DNA from 2 places in the Weissella paramesenteroides genome. Region 2 is predicted to be linked to the other one. Evidence: a T-box and tRNA genes for the amino acid it is inferred to sense, from the RefSeq annotation. Region 2 holds a T-box; the other holds one or more tRNA genes.
What was found. The T-box of region 2 lies ahead of QRX23_RS07150 (valine--tRNA ligase). A T-box ahead of a tRNA ligase gene usually reads a tRNA of that ligase, here a tRNA-Val.
Positions count from the first base shown of each region.

Region 1: it has a tRNA-Val gene. The T-box ahead of QRX23_RS07150 (valine--tRNA ligase) is inferred to sense a tRNA for this amino acid. The anticodon was not compared.

Region 1 covers NZ_CP130559.1:550,782-554,198, forward strand. The annotation lists rRNA gene QRX23_RS02600 (23S ribosomal RNA) at 1-1,154, shown strand, start outside; rRNA gene rrf (5S ribosomal RNA) at 1,232-1,348, shown strand; tRNA gene QRX23_RS02610 (tRNA-Val) at 1,357-1,429, shown strand; tRNA gene QRX23_RS02615 (tRNA-Asp) at 1,432-1,505, shown strand; tRNA gene QRX23_RS02620 (tRNA-Trp) at 1,534-1,607, shown strand; tRNA gene QRX23_RS02625 (tRNA-His) at 1,610-1,682, shown strand; tRNA gene QRX23_RS02630 (tRNA-Leu) at 1,710-1,793, shown strand; gene QRX23_RS02635 (hypothetical protein) at 1,974-2,276, shown strand; gene QRX23_RS02640 (YfhO family protein) at 2,604-3,417, opposite strand, start outside.
Region 2 covers NZ_CP130559.1:1,426,941-1,430,357, forward strand. The annotation lists gene QRX23_RS07150 (valine--tRNA ligase) at 1-1,863, opposite strand, end outside; T-box leader at 1,941-2,150, opposite strand; gene QRX23_RS07155 (LysE/ArgO family amino acid transporter) at 2,233-2,850, opposite strand; gene trhA (PAQR family membrane homeostasis protein TrhA) at 2,981-3,417, shown strand, end outside.

The DNA.
Region 1 (3,417 bases), 880 kb from region 2:
CTGAGCCGCAGTGAATAGGCCCAGGCGACTGTTTATCAAAAACACAGGTTTCTGCAAAATCGTAAGATGACGTATAGGGGCTGACGCCTGCCCGGTGCTGGAAGGTTAAAAGGAGTGCTTAGCTTCGGCGAAGGTACGAATTGAAGCCCCAGTAAACGGCGGCCGTAACTATAACGGTCCTAAGGTAGCGAAATTCCTTGTCGGGTAAGTTCCGACCCGCACGAAAGGCGTAACGATCTGGGCGCTGTCTCAACGAGAGACTCGGTGAAATTTAAAGACCCGTGAAGATGCGGGTTACCCGCGACAGGACGGAAAGACCCCATGGAGCTTTACTGTAGCTTGATATTGAGTGTTTGTGCAGCTTGTACAGCATAGGTAGGAGCCGTAGAAATCGGGACGCTAGTTTCGATGGAGGCAAACGTGGGATACTACCCTCGTTGTATGAACACTCTAACTCACACCACTCAGCGTGGTGGAAGACAGTGTCTGGCAGGCAGTTTGACTGGGGCGGTCGCCTCCTAAAAGGTAACGGAGGCGCCCAAAGGTTCCCTCAGAATGGTTGGAAATCATTCGCAGAGTGTAAAGGCACAAGGGAGCTTGACTGTGAGACTTACCAGTCGAGCAGGTACGAAAGTAGGGCTTAGTGATCCGGTGGTTCCGCATGGAAGGGCCATCGCTCAACGGACAAAAGCTACCCTGGGGATAACAGGCTTATCTCCCCCAAGAGTCCACATCGACGGGGAGGTTTGGCACCTCGATGTCGGCTCATCGCATCCTGGGGCTGTAGTCGGTCCCAAGGGTTGGGCTGTTCGCCCATTAAAGCGGTACGCGAGCTGGGTTCAGAACGTCGTGAGACAGTTCGGTCCCTATCCGTCGCGGGCGTAGGAAATTTGAGAGGAGCTGCCCTTAGTACGAGAGGACCGGGGTGGACGTACCACTGGTGTATCAGTTGTTCCGCCAGGAGCATCGCTGAGTAGCTATGTACGGATGAGATAAACGCTGAAAGCATCTAAGTGTGAAACTCGCCTCGAGATGAGATTTCCCATTCAGCAATGAAGTAAGACCCCTCAGAGATGATGAGGTAGATAGGCTAGAAGTGGACGTGCGGTGACGCATGGAGCGGACTAGTACTAATGGTTCGAGGACTTAACCAAGTAGCAAGTGGTGTAAGGCAAAAAATAGCAATTATGATTCATTTTTGAGGGAACTAAGTTCACTCAATAAAAAAACGTGTCGTGATGATGGCACTGAGGTCACACCTGTTCCCATACCGAACACAGTAGTTAAGCTCAGTAGCGCCAAAAGTAGTTGGAGGATCGCCTCCTGCGAGGATAGGACATCGCGATGCACTATAATGGACGTTTAGCTCAGCTGGGAGAGCACCTGCCTTACAAGCAGGGGGTCACAGGTTCGATCCCTGTAACGTCCATTGGTCGCATGGTCTAGTTGGTTATGACGTTCGCCTGTCACGCGAAAGATCACGGGTTCGAATCCCGTTGTGACCGTTTCAAATTAAGTATTACATCACATTATAGGGGTATAGTTTAGCGGTAGAACAACGGTCTCCAAAACCGTCGGCGGGGGTTCGATTCCCTCTACCCCTGCCATGGCGGTAGTGGTGAAGTGGTTAACACACCGGTTTGTGGTTCCGGCACGCGTGGGTTCGATCCCCATCTACCGCCCTGAATTGATGTAATATTTAATATGATGCCGTTGTGGCGGAATTGGCAGACGCGCTGGACTCAAAATCCAGTTCTCGCAAGGGAGTATGGGTTCGACCCCCATCGACGGCATAACATACCCTAGGAATTCTTAAATTGAAGAATCCCTAGGGTTTTATTTTGTTATTTTATTAGAAAAATAAATTATAAAGTGTTTAAAAAATTTTGGTTTATAATTAGTTGAATATAGAAGAAAAAGATAATAGGTGTCATACTGACATAGTATGAATTTTAATTGAAGGGGATATAAATATGACACATAGTCCAATTACTAGTGATACTCATCAACAATTAATGATAGATTTTGGTGTGGATGGCCCACAAGTTGGTGAAAAAAATATCTCATTAAAAGAGGGCTTTTTGGTACGAGATGAATCAGGAACAGAAAAGAACTATACACATTGGGATGTCATTCATCGTGCAGATGAAACTTATTGGTCACCTTTAGATGGTGATCGTAAGACATTGTATGATATCACAAGTTATGAAATTAAAAATAAAAAAAGTGATCAGTGGGTCAGTATTGCAGAATGGTTTGCTTCTGAAGAATTGTAGTAAATTATTATATGTGAAAGCAAGACAAAAGTCGTTTTGAAACCAGTGTGACACGTGATTTGCGCTAGTTTTTGTCGTAGCAAAGCGAAAGGCAGGAGTAGGTAGAGTCAAGTGCATTACATTGTGACTTCAGACTTTTTGAATACGTTTATGTTATAAAAATTACAGGCTTATAATTAATACAATTTTAGCAAGAAAAGTTTGGAACATTTTCTTTTGTCCTAAGCTCTATGAATGATGTATAAAAAAGCTCTGAATCGAATTTCGTAAGTTTTGGAAATGATGCCAACTTACGAGGCTCGTTCAGAGCTTTTTTACATGAAAAAATTATTTATATTTTTGATTGATTCGTATAGGTTTAAAAAGATTTATAAAAAGTACTAAACAGCAAATAATAACACCAAGCAGAAAACTGATTTTACCAATATGGCTGCCAGGAGTGTGATAGTAGAGTCTTATATTATTTTTACCTACAGATAGTGGAATACCAATAAATCCATTACCAAGTTTAATTAAATTAGCATGATTTCCTTTGATGCGCCAACCATCACTATAAGGAATAGTGGTTGCAAGTATTTTAGGCTTATTAACAGTAACAGATGTTGTTAATTTATTATTTCCAATTTTGTAACTTGGGGCTGTATTTTTAATGTGTTTTGCGACTTTATTAAACCGATTGTCAGTAGGAATGGCTTTAATTTGTACATCAAAGGCGTATTGTCCAACTTTATTAAAAGTAAGTGGAATAAAGGCTTCCTTATTTATGTCACTAGCCTGTCCAAGATTCATTGTAATAGTAGTCTGTGGATTATAAAATGATAAGTTTGACTGCCCAGTTTGTGTAAATGTATTTACCTTATTGTTGTAAGTAGTTGAGATAGTATAATTACCGGTTTCTTTACCCATACTGCTAAAGTGTGTTTTGTACCAGTTCCAAGTAAATGCTTGACTATTGTATTGACGATCAATTAATTTTTGTGCATTTCTTGCATCTTGGACATGCTTATATCGATACTGATTCAAAGCGACATGTTGCTGTTGTTTCAACGTGTATGGTTTAAAATGTAAGTTCGATATTTCCAAGTGCAATTCTGTACCTTTTAATGCTTTAGAAGGGCTAAGGTAGAATCCAGTAGGTAAC
Region 2 (3,417 bases):
ATTCAAACGTGACAAGATCCATTGATCAGCCAATGATAACTTTGTCCGGTCAGCTGGTAATTCTGCCTTTGTATCATCTGATAAATTCATTAGCACATAACGAGAAGCATTCCATATCTTATTAATGAAATTCCAAGCTGAATCCATCTTTGTATATGAGAAACGCACATCTTGTCCAGGAGTTGAACCAGTTGCTAAGAACCAGCGCAAAGCATCCGCACCATACTTTTCAATCACATCCATTGGGTCAATACCATTTCCCAACGACTTTGACATCTTACGACCTTGCTCATCTCGAATTAACCCATGAATCAAAACGTTCTTGAATGGCCGACGATCAGTAAATTCCTTTGATTGGAACATCATACGTGCAACCCAGAAGAAAATAATGTCATATCCAGTCACAAGTGTATCTGTTGGGAAATAGCGTTTAAAGTCCTCTGCGTCTGTATCTGGCCAACCCATCGTTGAAAATGGCCAAAGCGCTGATGAGAACCACGTATCAAGAACATCCGAGTCTTGCTCCCAATTTTCAGCATCCGCTGGTGCTTCCATACCAACATACATTTCACCAGTTTCTTTATGGTACCAAGCTGGAATTTGATGTCCCCACCAAAGTTGACGTGAAATAACCCAATCATGAATATCATCCATCCAACGTGTGAAAGTCCCTTCGAAACGTGGTGGATAAAAATCAACGCGGTCATCTGACTTTTGCATAGCCAAAGCTTGTTCAGCCAGTGGCTTCATTTTAACAAACCATTGTGTTGATAAACGTGATTCAACCTGGACACCAGTACGTTCAGAATGACCAACCGCATGCACGATTGGTTCTACTGATAGCATCCAGCCACCAGCTTCTAGATCGGCAACCATTGCCTTACGTGCATCAAAGCGATCCATACCAACATACTTACCCGCACGTTCGTTCATTGTTGCATCTTCATTCATCGTGTTGATACGTTCCAAATTATGACGATTACCAACGCCAAAATCATTTGGATCATGTGCAGGTGTAATTTTAACCATTCCTGAACCAAATTCGGGATCAACATACTCATCAGCGACAATAGGAACTTCCCGATTAACTAATGGTACAAGTACCTTTTTACCAACTAATTCTTTATACCGTTCATCTGATGGATGTACAGCAACAGCCACATCCCCAAACATAGTCTCTGGACGTGTTGTTGCGATTTCAATGTAGTGCTTACCTTGATAGGTTGTCTCTTTATCCACAAATGGATATTGCACATGATAAAAAGCACCTTCATCGTCTTGGTGAATAACTTCGATATCTGACAAGGCTGTCCGTGCCTTTGGATCCCAGTTAATGATGTATTCACCACGATAAATCAAGCCTTTTTCATAAAGCGTCACAAACACTTTTCGAACTGCTTCTGACAATCCTTCGTCCAAAGTAAAGCGTTCACGGTCATAGTCGAGTGACAAGCCTAGCTTGCCCCACTGTGACTTAATCGTGGCTGCATATTCGTTTTTCCAGTCCCAAACTTGCTCAACAAATTTTTCACGGCCTAAATCATAACGTGAAATGCCATCTTCTGCTAAACGTTGTTCAACCTTCGCCTGCGTTGCAATACCAGCATGATCCATACCAGGTAACCACAATGTATCAAATCCTTGCATACGCTTCTGGCGAATAATCATATCCTGTAACGTTGTATCCCAAGCGTGGCCTAGGTGCAGCTTACCAGTTACATTTGGTGGTGGGATGACAATCGAATAAGGACGTGCTTTCTTATTTCCTGATGGCTTAAATCGTTTTTCTTGGACCCACTTATCATAACGTCCAGCCTCAACAGCTGTTGGATTATACTTTCCAGGCATATCAATTTCTCGCATAACCTTCACTCCTTATTTTCTAATCACTCTTTTTCATTGTTGTCCATTAAAAAAGCCCTGAACACACATTACTGTATGTTCAGGGCGAAATTATCGCGGTACCACCTGAATTAGAGTTTATTCTCTATCTCATTTTGACTTAACGCGTCCTCACGTCATCGGCTACTACAATATTCACCGACAAAGCCCACTAGCTACTTTCTAAGTCGAAGTCCTCAAAATCTCACACCAAATGATTTTGTCGCTGTTAGTTACTTTGCTTATACTCTCTAGTGCATTGCTATAAGAGCAATTTTACAATGATAGATTGACAAAATCAACCCTAAGGACTGTCATGAGTTCAATTCTGTTGGAATAAAGCCATTTTATTTAGAAGATGTCCAATAATGCTTCAACTAATAAGTAAGCACCATAAATCAAAACGATTAGTCCAGATATAATATTTACCCAAACAAGCACTTTTTTAGGTAGACGTTCTTTTAACAAATTCATGAGAATCGTAATCGTATTAAACCAAATAAAAGTCGCCATAATCACACCAATAATAAATGGCCACACAGCATCTTTTGCCAAGGTACCTCGTAAAGCACCCAGCAACAAACTACCGTCAATCAAAGCCTGTGGGTTGGCCCATGACACAATAAAAGCTGTCATAAAAGCTTGTTTTACTGGTAATTTATTTTGATGGGCATTTAACTGGACCCCGTCAGCACTGCGCAAAATTCCCCAGCCGATCCAAATAACTAGCAAACCACCCACTAGCATAACCAATAATCTCAGCCAAGTCACTGAACTAATGATGGCACCCATACCGAAAAACGCTGCTAACGAAAATAATGAATCCGCAATCCATACAAAAAGAACATAAACTAATGAACGTCGAAAGGAATTAGTCAACGCATTATTAAACACGTACAAATTTTGCATCCCAATTGGTGCCACAAAAGCAAACCCAATCATCATACCTTTTATTATCGTCATCAACATCTCTACAAACCTCACATATTCCTTATAACCATTTTATTTAGTTTACAAAACTAGATGTAACAGTTATGATAATCATAACAATTAATTTAATTTAATCGGTAATGTCCTTATTAGATAAAGGAGAACCCCTATGCCTACTTTAACAAAAGAAAATCGTCGCTACCTCATTACCTACGAAACTTTAAATGCCGTTACCCACGGGATTGGTGTTATCGCCGCAATTATTGGTGCAACCTTATTAATCATCAACAGTGTACAACACCATTTTTCAGCCTTTACAATTGTTGCGTTAACCATTTATGCAATATCGATCATTAGTTTTCTACTTGCTTCGACTTTGTTTCATGCACTCATTTTTACAAAGGCTGGTAAAATTTTCCAATTTTTGGATCATTCTGGTATCTACCTCGTCATTCTCGGTAGTTATACCCCATACACCTGGCTATTTTTAGATACTAAAATAGGCTGGCCAATTTGGCTAACCATTCTATTATGCACTATTTTAGGCTTTATTTACGACCTATTTTTTGTTGGTCGTTGGCCATGGGTATCGGTCATTATCTATGT